4 regions of the Rossellomorea sp. KS-H15a genome follow, and region 2 is predicted to be linked to each of the others. Evidence: riboswitches for the same ligand, from Rfam matches in the RefSeq annotation. Region 2 holds a riboswitch; each other region holds the start of a gene.
The links. A riboswitch is a leader RNA that binds a small molecule or an ion and turns the genes downstream of it on or off. The one in region 2 is predicted to bind S-adenosylmethionine.

Region 1 (4,215 bases), 130 kb from region 2:
GTCTGTATGATATCGGCTCCGGCATCGATATACTCTTTATGGACTTTCAACACTTCATTTGGGTGAGAAAGATTCAGTTCTTCAAAGCATCTGTCCACTCCATATGAATACAACAATGTTCCGATCGCTCCATCTGCAATCAAGATTCTCTCTTTCAATGCCTCCAGCAATGGCATCATGCCCCATCCTCCCCCTTTACAAATTGATCACGTTGTTTCGATTGATTTTTTGTATACTATCTAAACCATTTTGAAGATCCTTTATTAATTCATCCGCGTTTTCAAGACCAACGGATAAGCGCAATAACCCATCTGTAATCCCTCTTCTCTCTCTTTCAGCCTTAGGCATGGAAGCATGTGACATTCTTGATGGATAGGATAGAATCGATTCGACAGCTCCTAAACTGACGGCGAATACAGGAATGTTTACATGTTTGATGAGTTGCTTCACTTCCTCTTCCCCTTTTAACCGGAAGGATAGTACTGCCCCGGGACCCTCTGCCTGCCGGACTTGAATTTCACGACCGGGATGATAGCTCAAGCCCGGGTAATACACTTCTTCTACTTCCTTTCTGCCTTCTAGGAAGCTTGCAATCTTATAAGCTGACTCCGATGATTCCTTCAATCGGACATGCAATGTTTTCAGCCCCCTTAAGAGCAGCCAGCAATCCTGTACCCCGAGTACCGCCCCAAACGAATTCTGCAGGAAAGCAAGTTTCCCCGCAATCTCTTCATCTCCCGTTACCGCAAGTCCTGCTAAGACGTCACTATGTCCGGCAAGAAACTTCGTTGCACTGTGCAGGACAACATCCACTCCTAGACTGATTGGCCTTTGCAGCAATGGCGTCATGAATGTATTATCCAGAAATGTTAAGCAGTCATTTGCCTTGGCAAGCTTTACGACCCCTTCAATATCGGTGATATTCAATAAGGGGTTCGACGGGGTTTCCATATAAATCACCTTCGTATTGTGCTTAATTGCACAAGCCACCTCATGAAGATCTTTCATATTCACAAAAGAGTATTCTATATCAAATTTAGTAAGGACTTCCGTGATCATCCTGTATGTCCCCCCATATACTTCCTCCGAGACGAGTACGTGATCCCCACTCGACAATAATAGAAAGCTTGTTGAGATGGCAGCCATACCGGATGAAAAGGCAAAACCCCTTACCCCGCCTTCTAATTCCGCTATCGTTTCTTCGACTGTTTCCCTTGTTGGATTCCCCGAACGGCTGTAGTCATACGTACCATACTGATCAAAATCCTGTTGATGAAAGGTTGTAGCATGATGAATCGGCGTAGAAACAGCTCCTGTCTCTTTATCAAATCCGCGGGAATGGATGAGTGACGTCTGAAGTGAAAATGGTTTTTTACTCATACGTTAACACCTCTTTTTCCAATTGTTGAAAAACATTCTCCAAGTCTTCGATCAGGTCGTCGATAAATTCTATTCCTACGGAAAACCTGAGCAATCTGTTACAGATGCCAAGTCTATTTCGTTCTTCTTCAGGAATGTCGGCATGGGTCTGGGTGGCAGGATAGGTGATAAAGCTTTCAACCCCTCCTAAACTTTCAGCAAACGTTATAACCTTTAGATGTTGGAGGAATGGACCGATCCATTCTTCCTTGGCAATGCGAAAGGAAAGCATGCCCCCTTTCCCGGGATATAAGACGTCCGCTACACAGTCATGCCCTTTAAGATACTGGGCTAATTTTCGTGCATTCTTTTCATGCTGGGCCATTCTTAGACTAAGGGTCTTCAACCCTCTTATTAAGAGCCAACAATCAAATGGTGCAAGGACTGCGCCGATTGAATTTTGAATCGTATAGATCCTTTCAGCCAAGTCCTCTGTGTTGACTATGACAACTCCGGCCAGAACGTCATTATGGCCCCCTAAGTATTTGGTAGCGCTGTGAATGACCAGGTCTGCTCCCTCTTTGAGCGGTTTTTGCAGAACTGGTGTATAAAAGGTATTATCGACGATTAAAAGTAATCCACTCGCCTTTGAAATGGCTGCGACCTCAGAAATATTTGCTTCATTCATTAATGGATTGGTTGGTGTTTCAAGAAAAATAGCCTTCGTCCTCTTCGATATGTGCTCTTCTATAGAATGAGTATCACTTGTATCAACAAAATGAAATTTGATATTATATTGGGCTTCATACTGAACGAATAAGCGGTAGCTTCCTCCGTAAAGATCCTTCGATACAATCAATTCATCCCCACTTGAGAATAAACCCAGAATTGCCTGAATCGCAGCCATTCCCGAACTGAATGCAAATCCTCTATGCCCCTCTTCCAATTGAGCCAGTAGTTCTTCAAGGGTCGCCCTGGTTGGGTTTCCTGTTCTCGTATAATCATAACCGGTTGATTCACCGATTCCTCTATGTTCATATGCTGTCGATAAATGAATGGGCAGACTTACGGCACCAGTAGCTGAATCCTTCCGATTGCCTGCCTGGACAAGCAAAGTATCAATATGTTTTTTCAACATCCTTCTCTCCTTTTCGTCCCTAGAAAATGAAAAGGGGAAAAAACAAAAAACCTTCTTATGAAAATAAGAAGGTTTTATACGTTCGTTCTCCCTCTTATCGCCCAAGTTGACATCAACTTGCTGGAATTAGCACCATACCTGTTACTGTGGCTGGTTGCTGAGGTGTCTTCGGGCCAGTCCCTCTACCTCTCTTGATAAGAAACAATATGAAATTGTTAAAATGCTTTCTCATAACTTATAACAAAGACATAGAAATGTCAATGACAATTATGAATTATCTGAAAAACATCATGATCATTTTATTCTATTTCAATGATACATTCCTATTTTCCTTTTAATCTCTTTCATGAATGGGATTGTTTTTTTTCGTGCTTTTATGGCTCCATTCAGTAAGATGGCATCCAGTCTATCCCGATTGTTCAATAGGTCTTCATATTCCGACCTTGGTACTTCGATGAATGAATTCATTACGTCGAAAAGTTCTTTCTTCGCTTCCCCCCAGCCTATTCCTTGTTGAAATCTCCTTCTCATTTCTTCCGATTGATCAGTGGTTGCAAATTCTTTGTAAAGACCAAAAATGATTGAATCGTCAGGATCCTTAGGCTCTTCAGGAAGTGAAGAATCCGTTTTGATTTTATTGATCAATTTTTGAAGCTTTTTTGGTTCTTCAAATAAAGGAATGGTGTTATTATAACTTTTACTCATCTTGCGGCCGTCCAGTCCCGGTAGAACGGCCGTTTCTTCCTGGATGACGTATTCAGGGATGACAAATGTTTCTCCATATTGATTGTTAAAGCTTTCAGCTATGTCTCTGGCAATTTCCACATGCTGTATTTGATCTTTTCCGACAGGGACCAACTCGGTTTGGAAAAGGAGGATATCCGCAGCCATTAAAATGGGATACGTAAATAATCCCATATTGACTCCAGCATCAACATTTCTGCCGCTTTCTTTATTTTCTTCAACCATTGATTTATATGCGTGAGACCGGTTTAATAATCCTTTTGGTGCAAAACAAGAAAGGATCCAGCTCAGCTCAAAGATTTCAGGCACATCAGATTGACGGTAAAAAATCGCTGAATCAGGATTCAACCCTAACGCTAACCACGCTGCCGCCACCCCATATGAAAGCTCCTTCATTTCAATGGGATCATGGATTTTTGTTAAACCATGATAATCCGCAACAAAATAAGCAGTGTTATATGATTGGTTCTCCGCCAATCCCAATGCCGGTTTAATCGCCCCAATATAATTCCCCAAATGTATACGGCCAGTTGGCTTGATACCAGTCAGAACTTGTTTTTTCATCCCCATCATACCCTCCGTTGAAAAATAATCAGAAAACACAAAAAGGGCTTCCCGTCCTCTAAAAAAGGACGGGAAACCCGTGGTGCCACCTTCATTCGCTTACACTTCAGTAAACGCACTCATCTGTACAGAAGTCACGTTCTATACATCGTCCCTTTTATCGGTGAGACCTTCCGCCAAACCTACTTTATTTCAGCCTGGATGCTCAAAAGCCCATTCAACGATTCCCCATACTGATTCTCACCATCCATCAGCTCTCTTAAATGTTTCGATCGTCTACTCTTCTTCTTCATCGCAATTAACCATTTATTGTGTTCCCATTATTTTAATGTATAGGTAAATAATGGTCAAGTAGGTATAAACACATTTTTACATTTCTTTTGACGAAAGAGGAAGGAAGAGCTTTATGC
Region 2 (4,215 bases):
GAATGCCATCAGGAAAATAAATGTCATTCTCGGAATCGAAGGATTTCCTGAATTTTCATTTGTTGATATATTAAAAGATATTATATTTCCTATCTTTAGAAAAGAGACGAAGTTTTATGAAATAACAGGTGGGAATGACCGATTGCCGTATTCATTAATGGGTGAGCTACAGTCCAATATTTTCATGAATCAAAAAGTGACCCGTATCATTCAGTCTAAATCGGGTGTCGTCGTTCAAACGATTAACCCCTTGGATGGGACGTATAGGGAGTATCAAGCTGACTATGTGATTGTCACTGTTCCTTTTACCGTTTTTCAATTTATTGATGTCGTCCCATATAAATCGATTTCTTTCAAAAAATGGCAGGCGATCCGTGAAGTGACCAATATTCCATCTGTAAAAATCGGTATCGAGTTCAGAAGTCGTTTTTGGGAGGAAATGAATTACGGAAACATTGTATCCGATCTTCCCACCCGATTTACTTATATGCCAAGTCATGACATAGGGAGCAACAAACCTGGTGTGATGCTGGCAAGCTACAGTTGGGGTCAAAACGCTCTCTTATGGAATAGTAAATCGAAGGAAGCAATCATTTCAGAAGTGTTGAAGGATCTTTCCAGGGTTTATGGAAATCGGGTTTATACAGAACTACTGAATTATTTTGTTTATAATTGGAGCAGAAATCCTTTCTCGGCAGGATGTTTCACTCTATATACACCTGGTCAGGCAGCTGACATCGGGGATTATGTCCGTACACCCGAAGGCAGGATCCATTTTGCAGGGGAACACACCTCTTCTTTTCATGGTTGGATAGAAGGTGCGGTGGAATCCGGTATAAGGGCTGCATATGAAGTGAATGGGCGATAAACCAAAGACGCATCTCATCATGCGTTTTGTTTACGTTCAGGTCGTTTTTAGAAAAATGATTTTCCATTTGTGTCCTGTCCTATAGGAAATCAGACCGAATCCTGAAAAAACCTTCTACTCTATCGACACTCTGCATAAAGTTAACTATTAAATACTTTATATAGGGGTACTGATGATGTCGTATAAGTCTCGAAATAATAATAGCTTAGTCCCGCTAGTATTCGTATCTATGAAAGCCGTCATCCGGGTAGTATTGATAGGGATCATCATGATGTATGTCATGGTATGGCTGATTTCGTCGACGGCCATTAAATTGAGGGTGGACAGCCTTTTCTATACTTCGGTATCAGAGCTTGTACCGAAAGAGACATTCCTTATGCTTCTGTCACAGGAAATGACAGGTCTGCGCATCGAGAATAAAGAGGCCATGAATACCGACTTTGATTGGTTGGAAAGCGTTACGAATGTATCACTGCTTGACCCAAGGAGTCTATTTGGACGAGAAATCCCTGGAATAGAAAATTATCATACGCATATAGCCGTTGCCGGTAAAGGGACGGACATTACCAATTTACCTAATGAGTCGCCAGCTCCAACGGAGGACCAGCTGAAGGATCAGGAAATCGATCAGAACCAAGTCGATCAAGCCAATCATAACTCAGGTGACGGTGTGCAGGAGATTGAAGAAAAGTCTGTGTTCATTTATCACTCCCACAGCTGGGAAGCCTTTAGCCCTCTAATTAAAAACAACGATTCAAAAGATCCGGCCAGTACGAATGAAAAGGTCAATGTCATTGCGGTTGGTTCAAAATTGAAACAGGAACTCGAATCACGAGGAATCGGGGCAGTGCAAGACAAGACAGATGTAAACCAAGCATTGAAAAACAAATCATGGACCTATTTTGAATCCTATAAGCTGACAAGGGGATTGGTTCAAGAAGCCCTTGCACAAGATGACGATTTAACCTATTTAATAGATATTCACCGGGACTCCCAACCCCGAAATATTACGACCAAAACGATCAATGGCAAGGACTATGCACGCCTATTTTTCATCGTAGGGAAAGAAAATAAGAATTTTGAAAAGAATCTCAAAATCGCGAAAGAATTAAATGCTAAATTAGAAGAGAAGTACCCTGGAATCAGCAGGGGGGTATTCGTTAAAACAAAAGCAGAAGGAAATGGGGTCTACAATCAGGATCTAACAGAAAGGGCGATGCTCCTTGAGTTTGGCGGAGTGGAAAATAACTTAGTGGAATTATATAATTCCACCGAAGCATTTGCGGAAATCTTTGCAGCTTATTATAAGAAGGATGCAGTTGAGGTAAACGCTCAATAACTATTGAAATGACGTGAGCCATAGGCCCGCGTCATTTTATTGTTTGGCCATTTCCGAAAAGATAAACCAGGCTTCTAACTGGTTAACTTCGTGCAATTTTTCCAGTGAATAGAGCCGACATCACTATGCGGATGGCAATCCTTCTGAATATAGTGATACTCATCCTCAAGTTCTCTAAGTGTCAGCTCGAATAATTGTTTATTTCCTTTTTTGAAAATGTTATGGACGACCAATTTGTTAATTAACTCATTTCTTCTTTTATTAATTGCTTCCTGGAGATTTTCTCCCATTATGATCACTCCTCTTATAATATGAATAAACAGAGAAAGAGACTTTTTCATGTAAAAAAGCCTACTTCCTAGTAAGATAAGAAGAAGGCTTTAACGGAAAAAACTTCAACTTATCTTTCAAGCTTGACGCTTGTGGATTTAGCACAGTGTTCTAGAAATTAGAATCTGTTGCTGAGGTATCATCGGGCCAGTCCCTCTACCTCTCTGGATAAGTGGCTATGTGGTTATCAGAATTCTATTATATGTTATATCAAACTATTCCTAGTTGTCAACTTTGAATTAAGCGTGGCACCAGGATCAAAAAATGATGTCCTTATTCTAATTACATATCATATTCCTTTTTCAGACACAGTTTCTTTTTCTAATCTGCCTAAAACATGATAATCTGTATACATACACGTAATTAATGGAGTGAATGGTATGAAGAAAGTGGTTATCGTAGGTGGGGGCATTACAGGCTTAACGGCTCTCTATAATCTGCAAAAGATATCCAGGGAACAAAATCTGGATATTGAGTTAGTATTAATTGAACGGGATCAACAGCTCGGTGGTAAGATCAGGACGATAACGGAAGGTGACTTTATTATGGAAGCTGGTGCAGATTCCATTGTAGCCCGTAATGAGGGAGTACTTCCATTGGTCAATGACCTTCAACTTCAAAACGAACTGGTCTATAACGAAACAGGAACATCTTACATATACACAAATGGTGAACTGCATAGAATACCTCCAGATACAATCTTCGGTATTCCCATGAGCATAGAAGCACTTAATGAAAGCACTCTGATTTCTGAAGCCGGAAAGAAAGCGGCCCTTCTGGACCTGGAGACGAAAAATACTGTATTCACGAAGGAAAGCTCCATCGGAGAATTTCTGGAAGCATTCCTCGGGAAAGAACTAGTGGAAAATCAGATCGCACCTGTATTATCAGGGGTGTATTCTGGGAACTTGTATAAGCTGACCATGGCCTCGACTCTACCATATCTTCTGGATTATAAAAATGAGTATGGGAGCATCATCCAAGGATTATCTGCAAACAAGCAGAAATTCAAGGGATCTTCCAATAAAAAGTTCATTTCCTTTAGGCATGGATTATCCACCATTATCGACCGTCTGGAAGAAGAGTGCGGTGATGCGACGATCCTAAAAGGAACAGCGACAACAAATCTCCAAATGAGTGCTGACAAATATGAGCTCACGTTAAAAGGACATGAAAGCATTCAAGCAGATGCTGTCATTTTTGCGACACCTCATGATGTGACTCAACAGATTTTAAATCGTGCAACATTAAATGAAGATTTTAATACCCTAAGGAACTCTTCCTTGATCTCCATCTATCTGGGTTTTAATGTTCCTGACGAGGAGCTCCCGGCTGATGGTACAGGGTTTATTGTTTCTAAAGGCAGCGAAGTGAAGTGCGATGCATGTACATGGACGAGCCGTAAATGGAAACACACATCCCGAAATCATAATCTTCTGGTAAGACTTTTTTATAAGAGCTCGAATGCTCATTACGGGCAGTTAAAGCATTTAGAAGAGGACGAACTGACAAAAGTGGCACTGGACGATATTAAGAAGAGCGTCGGAATCAATGCGGATCCCATTTCAGTGGAGGTGACCAATTGGAAAGATTTAATGCCGAATTATCATCTTTCGCATAATCAGGCCGTGCAGGCTTTGGAGAAGGTGATCACAACTGAAATGCCAAGAGTGAAACT
Region 3 (4,215 bases), 560 kb from region 2:
CAGTTCATGTATCGGGAAAACGGCATTTATGAGGTGAATCCGAAGGAAATGTGGGCATCTACAAAACTAGCAGAATGAAAAATGAAAGAGAAGGGTGAATTCCTTCTCTTTCAATCTATTTATGCCTGATTTATAATCCGTTGAATGCTTTCTTGAAAACGTGGATACAGCACACCTTTTTCGGTGATGATGCCGGTAATCAATTCATGGGAAGTCACATCAAAAGCGGGATTATAAACATGAATGTTTTCGGGTGCGATCATAGAGCCACCCATCATCGTGATTTCGTCTGGCCCTCTTTCTTCAATCGGGATATCGTCACCTGTTCTCGAGGTGAGATCGAATGTAGAAGAAGGAGCAGCCACGTAGAATGGTATATTGTAATGATGGCATAGGATTGCAAGCATGGACGTACCGATTTTGTTCGCGGTATCCCCGTTCGCAGAAATCCGGTCGGCTCCGACAATCACAGCTTCCACACCTTTCTCCTTTATTGTATGAGCGGCCATGCTGTCAGTAATGAGGGTCACGTCGACTCCTGATTGCTGAAGCTCCCAGGCAGTGAGTCGGGCGCCCTGAAGGACAGGGCGTGTCTCACAGGCGAATACTTGGAACCCTATTCCCCTTTCCCTGCCTAGGTGAAAGGGGGCAAGTGCCGTTCCATATTTACCCGTGGCAATGGATCCCGCATTACAGATGGTCATGATCTTCCTCTTGTCATCCAATGCATCCAATGCGTGTTCACCGATCATCCTGCATATTTCCTCATCCTCCGTATGGATCTGAATGGCAGAATGAAGCAGATTGGTCTTGGCTTCATTCACGGATTGTGCATGGGCAAGAACTTGTTCCAACCGATTCAATGCCCAGAACAGATTGACTGCCGTCGGCCTTGAATCAGCGAGGTATTCTTTATCCTTCCTGAAAAGGTGATTGAATTCTGTCAGATTGTCTGTTTCATAATGAGAAGCAGCATGTGCCAATCCATAGGCGGCTGTGATCCCGATCGCCGGGGCGCCTCGCACTTTAAGCGAAACGATGGCTTCATAATAGTCTGTAATGTCCGTTAGCGTCAAATATTCCACAGTGTTCGGCAGCTTTTGTTGATTAAGAATCAGTAAATGATCTTCATGCCACTCGAGTGAAGTTGGAATGGTCGGTGTATGTGTCATGAGTATCTCCTTTAATTATTCAGAATGTGACCGTACTAAAGTCAGAAGCTCTTCAATGGAAAGAATGTGTTTCCGATTTACAATCAATTTCTTTCCGAGGTTGAGGCATGCTCGTTTTGCCTTTAATCTTTGTTCTTTATCTTCGATGCTCTCGAGGTCTTCCACATGTGCAAGACCGATTGTCCTTCTTATACACTCGCATCCTGCAAAACCGATGCTGTCCTGAAAACTCTTCTCCAATACATACTCAAGGTACCCATTCACCTTCGTATAGGCGTCACCACTTTCCTTCCAATGTCTGGAGAAAGTAGCAGAGAAGACGTTCCAAGTATTTTCGATATGGTGGAGGATGAATTCCTTTTCACCTGGATTCGCGATCACTTGGAAAATAAGATTGGCAATAAACTGACCGATATCGAAACCGATCGGCCCATAAAAAGCAAATTCCGGGTCAATGACTTTGGTGTGTTCGTCATCCACAAAGATGCTGCCTGTATGGAGATCTCCATGAAGCAGGGCTTCCCCTTCGGTAAGGAAGCTTTTTTTAAGTTTTGCGACCTCGAGTTTTACAGTGAAATCATCCCATAATTGCTGGACATCCCCGGATAATTCCTCCTCAAACTCATTCGTTTCACTGTTGAAAAAAGGATCCGTGAATACTAGGTCCTCCGTGATTTTGCATAGCTCAGGATTAGAAAATTCTTTCACATATTCTTTTTTCTTAAATGGATGAAGGGCATAATCAGAGGTGAAGTACAGTGTATTTGCAAGAAATGTACCAATGTCGTCTGATAGCTTTGGATACTTATTCCCATTGAGCAGGCCGGTACGTGCGATGGTGAGGTTGCTTAAATCCTCCATCACTGTGACGGCAAGGGATGGATCAGAATGATACACTTCCGGTACGAGATCGCCTACAAATGACCGCTGAAGGTGTAAGGCACCCGCTTCAATCCTTGCCCTTTCGATCGTAAGTGGCCAGCTTTCACCTACAACCTTTGCATAGGGGAGGGCTTGCTTGATGATGATTCCTTTACCTGAATTCCTTTCAACTACATGAAAAACGAGATTAAGGTTCCCATCCCCGATTTCTTCACAAGTTAAAAGTGAACCGTCTTCAAATATTCCTACATTCACGGCTATAGCGATGGCCGACTGTTCCGTTAGTGGTTGGTACGTATTGAGCTTAGTGATTGCCATTTTCGTTCCTCCTTTTAGTGCACCTTATGAAAAATGGGTGTTAGGGAGGCTTTTCCGCAGCATAAGAAAAGCCTCTTTCCATGTTCGAAAGAGGCTTGAAGAGTCATCTTCTTCGCCTCTTATCTCCCAGAAAGATGATCTTTCTGTTGGAATTAGCACCGTGCCTTACTGGATTGATCATCCGGCGCATACAGCGCCCCGTTTTACAACGGTATTATGGTCGGTTGCTGGGCTTCATAGGGCCAAATCCCTCAGCCAGCTCTTGATAAGAGTTGCGTATGTCCTATTTAATTAAAATTCTGAATGTTCATTTGAATTGAATGGTACCATTGAAGTATTTTCCATGTCAACGGTTTTTTAATATCTTCTAATAAAAATTTGGTCTCCGGTCTTGAAAGATCGGAATTTGTTTACGGACCTTTTCTACTTCCTGCAAATTGATTTCAGCAGTGACCAACTGTTCACTTTGGGTTCCTTTTGCAAGGATTTCCCCCCATGGATTGATGATAAGGGAGGAGCCGCCAAATTCATTGTCAGGGTCACTCCCCACACGGTTGCATGCAATCACAAAGCATTGATTTTCAATCGCACGTGCCCTTAAGAGGGTCTCCCAGTGATCCATTCTGGCAGCCGGCCATTCAGCCACCACAAAGACAATCTTCGCTCCCATCATGACATGTTTCCTGAACCATTCAGGGAAACGGATGTCGTAACATATGAGTCCTGCCATCATCGTATCATCAAGAGAGAACGCCCCGTCTTCCTCTCCGGGAAGTAGGTAATGATGTTCATTCATTAGTTTGAATAAGTGAAGCTTTGAATACCGTTTCACCAACTCGCCATATGCATCAGCCACCAATAGTGTATTTCTAACTCCATCTGTTGATTTATTGGCAACAGAGCCTCCTATGATGTGAATGGAATATTTTTTTGACAGGGAAGTCAGGAAGGAGGAAGAATCTTCGGCTCCCTCATCTGCGATCTCATCTATCCGTGTAAGATCATAACCTGTCGTCCAGAGTTCAGGAAGAACGACGACACCGCATCCCTCCTCCTTTGCTTTTTTGACCCACTGTTCCACTCTCATCTTGTTTTCTTCAGGATTCCCAAACACAATATCCATCTGGGCGAGACCCACCTTTTGAATCATTACCTTCACCTCGGTATGTACTTTTTGTCATTTATTCCTTTACATTCTTTATGTTCCGTTATATCATTTGTGACTAGAATTTGAAAGTAATTAATTTTCAAAAAAATGAGTGGGTGAATGTATGAAACACTTTGAAAAAGCAAAACGCTTGGAATCATTACCTGAACAATTTTTCGCTTCCCTTGCAGGAACTGTGAATGCTGTTGTGAATGAGGGGCATGATGTCATTAATTTGGGACAGGGAAATCCAGATCAGCCGACCCCTCCACATATTGTGGAAAAACTAACAGAAGCGGCTCAATCTCCTTCTAACCATAAATATCCTCCATTTCGTGGTTTATCGAGCTTTAAGGAGGCGATTGCAGCTTTCTATTTGCGGGAATACGGTGTGGAGATAGATCCCGAAACCGAAGTAGCGGTTCTCTTTGGAGGAAAAGCAGGTTTGGTGGAGATCCCTCAATGTTTATTGAACCCCGGGGATGGAGTATTTGTCCCGGATCCAGGTTATCCGGATTATGTATCGGGGGTCGCATTGGCAGAAGCCAGTATGATCAAGATGCCGTTGAAAGAGGAGAATGGGTTTCTTCCGGACTATCGTGTCCATTCCCGTGAAGAATGGGAAAGGGCGAAATTAATGTTCCTCAATTACCCCAATAATCCAACGGGTGCTACCGCCACAAAATCCTTTTTCGA
Region 4 (4,215 bases), 1.6 Mb from region 2:
ACAAGGGCGTCCGTCGTTTTATCCATGGCCGATACAACCACCACCACGTCATGCCCTTTCTCCTTTTCCTTCAACGCATAACCTGCTACCCGTTTAATTCGATCCGCAGAACCTACAGAGGTTCCACCAAATTTCTGAACGACGATACTCAAGTGATCCCCCTACTTTCTATCAGATCTGTTGCTTTTTTAATAAAATCGTCAGGAAACCGCAATCCCTTCTTTCACTGCATTTTCAAGTGGGATTTCGTCCAGGATGGACACTGCCTGGATCTGTTCCTGTGATGTAAGAACTGATTCTATGTCCTCTTTCCTGCCTTCTACAAAGACATACAGGAAATCGCCAAGCTGAATGCGGTCTTTCAGTGTGAACAACGGAATCCACCTTTGATAGTCTTCATTTGCAGGAACACGTAAGACCCATTGGCCTGTGCTATCTTCCAGAACCTCTCCATTGTGTACTGCACTTTCAGGAGATGCCGTGTATTTCCCTTGAATCAGTGAAAGAAAGTCCTCCACCATGGCACTTCCTGTCGGACATTTACCGGCGCCTGGCCCAAGTAGTGTGATTCTTCCTACGAGACTCCCTTTTAATGAAATCGCATTTTCCACATCCTCCACCCCGTAGAAAGGATGGGTGTCGTGGACGAGGACCGGCTCTACTTCACCTTTGATCCGATTGAATCCGTCACGTTCCAATGAACCTACGTGTTTAAAGCGCAATCGGAAGGACTCGGCTGCCTGCAGCCATTCTGCCGTCAAGTGTGTGATCCCCCTGCGTCTGATATCCTTCCAATCCGGCTGTCTGCCAAAAGCGGTCTGACTCAAAATCAGCAATTTATAAAAGGCATCATATCCTTCGATGTCGCTCGTCGGATCCGCCTCTGCGTACCCCTTTTCCTGGGACTGCTTTAGAGCGGTCTCAAAGGAAAGACCCTTTTTTCTCATTTGGGACAAAATGAAGTTGGAAGTCCCATTCAATATGCCTTGGATGCTTTTGATTTCATTTACCTTCAGGAGCTGGCGGATCGTGCCGATGACCGGGATCCCTCCGGCTGTTGTCGCTTCGAAACCAACGGATACAGTGTGACGTTTTGCTTTCTCCATAAGGCTGGGGCCGAATTTAGCAAACATGACTTTATTGGCCGTGACGATGTGAATTCCCTTCTCCACCGCTTTCGATAAATACGTGTATCCCGGTTCTTCTCCTACAATCGCTTCAAAAATCACATGAAGATCCGGTATGTCGAGAATGTCCTTGAATTCTGTCGTAACCTTAATGGACGGATCAATTTCCCTTTGTTTAACCGGGTCCTTGATGAGAATCGCCCTCACCTTCACCTCTTTCCCGAGTGTTTCCTTCAACCTGTCCTGGTGAGTATCAATGGCTTCACAAACCCCTTGACCGACAGTTCCAAAGCCCAGTATCGCCACATTTATCGCTGACATCTTTTTAGCCTCCTTTTTGTCGTTTGTATCGCATTGCTTCTTTCTGAAGATCCACCGGGCATGGTGGAAAGAATGAGGGTATAAAGAAAAGCCCTCTTCTTGTAAGAAGAGGGCTTAGTGTGTATGCTCCTCCCCTTATCTTCCAGATTCACATGGAATCTGTAGGAATTGGCACCTTTACAGACTGATCCTGCAGGTTGCCGGGCTTCATCGGGCCTATCCCTCCGCCGCTCTTGATAAGAGATATAACGTTACGTTTTCACTTGATATTTGAGTATGAATTGGATTATATAGGTGATTCATTCCTCCGTCAATACCATTTTCGGTATTTTTAAAAAATTCTTTCTAATTTGTCAGACACCTAATTTCACATGGGTTTACTGTGATTTCCTTTGAAACATCCACCCTCTATGAATCTATTTTTGAAATTCAGGTTTTAACCTACACTGGCAGGGAAAACTAATCCATATCCATTTACTAGAAAGGAACCGTTTCAAACATGTTTAAAAAAATGCTCCCCCTTTCCATCAGAAAATATTTGCTCATGTCCAAACGTCAACGCATGCATGAAATCCGGCTGACCATATGGTATATGCCTTTCTTGTACATATGTCTTGCCGTACTGCTGGTAGCCATTACCCTATACTTGGATCTCTCATTGGAAATCTCACAGTATACGTTTGATCTATTAAGCATGGATGCCTCTGTCACCCGAATCCTTGTGAGCACCCTCATTGGTGGCGTTTTGACGCTCAGTGCCTTCACGCTTAACTCCCTCTTAGTCGTGTTGACGACGTTCAGTGGACAATTTTCGCCAAGGATGCTCTTGGATTTCATATCGGACAGGCAGACGCAGCACGCCCTCGGTATATTTAATGGCAGTTTTGTTTATGTCCTCCTTCTCTTTTTGTTTATCGGCAGTTCAAAGAAGGAGATGTTTGTCGCTGCACCCATGATGACGATCTGCCTTGCCTTTCTATCAGCCATCACCTTCATCTTCTTCATCAACCATGCGTCTACCTGGATGCAGGTCCATAATATCACGTACAATATGAAACAAGTTTCTGAAGTGATGATCCACCAGACACTGAAGAAAGATTTAGAAGCACATCGCACCACTGAAGATGGGGACATCATGGAGGAAGAGAAAAATAACATTCTTCATGTGAAGGCTAAACACTCCGGCTATATTCAATTAGTAGATTTCCAGGGAATGATTCAACTCGCACAGAAAGAGAATTTTGTCCTACAGCTTCATTATAAAGTGGGCGATTATGTACTTGCCGGGAATGAAGTTCTGAGCTTATGGGGGCCGAAGACAGACAATATCTTCACTGATTCATACCTGCAATTCATTGAAATGGGTCATAAAGAGACAGAAATCCAAGACCTGCAGATGGGGATCCACAAACTCGCAGAGGTGGCGATTAAATCCCTGGGGAATGACGATCCCAAAACGGCTTCGAACACGATCGACCAGATGGCCGATCTGATGCTGACGGTGGAGGATCAATTATCCTTCACACCCTATTTAATCGACCAAGATGAAAGGATACGGGTCATCCTCCAATCGGAACCATTTGATTATTATCTCTATCGTGGATTTGGTTATATTCGACACTATGCGAAAAACAATCACTTAATCATAACCGAAATCGTACGTGCACTGGCACTTTTAGCCGAATCCATCCAGCCTTCGAAGCACAAAGATCTTTGGGAATTCGCCTGCAACACCATCGATCATATCGAAAGGGAGGTCATTTACGAATTAGATAAAACCTTTCTTCTTCAAGAGGTTCATAAGCTTGCACGCCTCACCGGCCACTTCAGGGAATATAAAGAAATCGAAGATAAATTCTATCCGAACGCAAACAAAAATACGTAAAGAAGCTTCATTTCTCTCAGAGAGAAATGAAGCTTCTTTACGAGAGTCATATCCACGTTTCGACAATGCTGTCATCTTCCCCTTGAGCTTTCGGTACAACGGAGAATCTTTCAGGGATTTCACTTCTGACCGCTTCTAAAGTTGGTCTCATCAAAATGTTATGGGTCGGCTGGTTCACATCGAATAGTCTTGCTACAAACATGCCTTGATAATCTTTCGGACTCTGATAGATACAGATGATCGGCATTTTATAATCACTTAAGGCCACCTCATCGAATGACGAAATTAATCGATCCGGGTTTTCCATCCTATCTCTCCTTTACAGGGTATTGTGATTAGCTGTTAACGCATTCTTTTTCTTTAACCATTTTCCCATTGTAGAGCTTTTGAATATAGTAATTACACTCGGAGTATTGCCCTTCTTCCTTCAACAATGGGATGATGACATTCTCCATATATTGATAATATGCTTCTTCCCCTTCATGAACCCTGATACCAAGCATCGTAAATAGACACTCTTTGCAGGAATCTTTATTGGCGGTTGCATAACGGAGTCCTTCCTCTATTAACGTTTCCCATTTTTCAAGTACCGGCCCCTCTACATCCATGGAACTCTCAATATAGCCAAAAAGAATTCTGACATAGTCTTCTGTGGGTGACTCATGTTTCAATAATCCATAAGCGACCTGATAGGCATCCCGTGCTTTTCTATCCTGCATCAAGTCCCGATACAACCCACCTAAATTCAGATAAAGAATGGCTTTTCTTCCGTGATCATGCAGATTATCACAATGCTGAATCAACTCATCATATTTCTCTACTATTGACTCGAGAACTTCCTCACCATTTTTGCTTTCCGCAATCAACTGAATCGTAGCGGCA

Region 1: linked by a shared signal. The riboswitch ahead of M1J35_RS13135 (methionine biosynthesis PLP-dependent protein) and the one ahead of M1J35_RS13730 (Fur-regulated basic protein FbpA) in region 2 are both predicted to bind S-adenosylmethionine.
Region 3: linked by a shared signal. The riboswitch ahead of mtnK (S-methyl-5-thioribose kinase) and the one ahead of M1J35_RS13730 (Fur-regulated basic protein FbpA) in region 2 are both predicted to bind S-adenosylmethionine.
Region 4: linked by a shared signal. The riboswitch ahead of M1J35_RS22160 (homoserine dehydrogenase) and the one ahead of M1J35_RS13730 (Fur-regulated basic protein FbpA) in region 2 are both predicted to bind S-adenosylmethionine.

What each region holds. Positions count from the first base shown of each region.
Region 1 is NZ_CP096886.1:2,583,604-2,587,818, reverse strand. Features, by position in the region: gene M1J35_RS13145 (bifunctional homocysteine S-methyltransferase/methylenetetrahydrofolate reductase) at 1-176, opposite strand, end outside; gene metC (cystathionine beta-lyase) at 196-1,380, opposite strand; gene M1J35_RS13135 (methionine biosynthesis PLP-dependent protein) at 1,373-2,497, opposite strand; SAM riboswitch class I at 2,589-2,698, opposite strand; gene M1J35_RS13130 (tryptophan--tRNA ligase) at 2,807-3,805, opposite strand; T-box leader at 3,867-4,107, opposite strand; gene M1J35_RS13125 (metal-dependent hydrolase) at 4,175-4,215, opposite strand, start outside.
Region 2 is NZ_CP096886.1:2,712,070-2,716,284, forward strand. Features, by position in the region: gene M1J35_RS13720 (flavin monoamine oxidase family protein) at 1-868, shown strand, start outside; gene spoIIP (stage II sporulation protein P) at 1,041-2,207, shown strand; gene M1J35_RS13730 (Fur-regulated basic protein FbpA) at 2,282-2,497, opposite strand; SAM riboswitch class I at 2,605-2,712, opposite strand; gene M1J35_RS13735 (protoporphyrinogen oxidase) at 2,918-4,215, shown strand, end outside.
Region 3 is NZ_CP096886.1:2,155,710-2,159,924, forward strand. Features, by position in the region: gene M1J35_RS11050 (DUF2087 domain-containing protein) at 1-78, shown strand, start outside; gene mtnA (S-methyl-5-thioribose-1-phosphate isomerase) at 120-1,172, opposite strand; gene mtnK (S-methyl-5-thioribose kinase) at 1,188-2,372, opposite strand; SAM riboswitch class I at 2,489-2,644, opposite strand; gene M1J35_RS11065 (carbon-nitrogen family hydrolase) at 2,740-3,522, opposite strand; gene M1J35_RS11070 (pyridoxal phosphate-dependent aminotransferase) at 3,644-4,215, shown strand, end outside.
Region 4 is NZ_CP096886.1:4,301,247-4,305,461, forward strand. Features, by position in the region: gene M1J35_RS22155 (aspartate kinase) at 1-152, opposite strand, end outside; gene M1J35_RS22160 (homoserine dehydrogenase) at 201-1,448, opposite strand; SAM riboswitch class I at 1,581-1,691, opposite strand; gene M1J35_RS22165 (DUF2254 domain-containing protein) at 1,993-3,333, shown strand; gene M1J35_RS22170 (hypothetical protein) at 3,380-3,640, opposite strand; gene M1J35_RS22175 (helix-turn-helix domain-containing protein) at 3,669-4,215, opposite strand, start outside.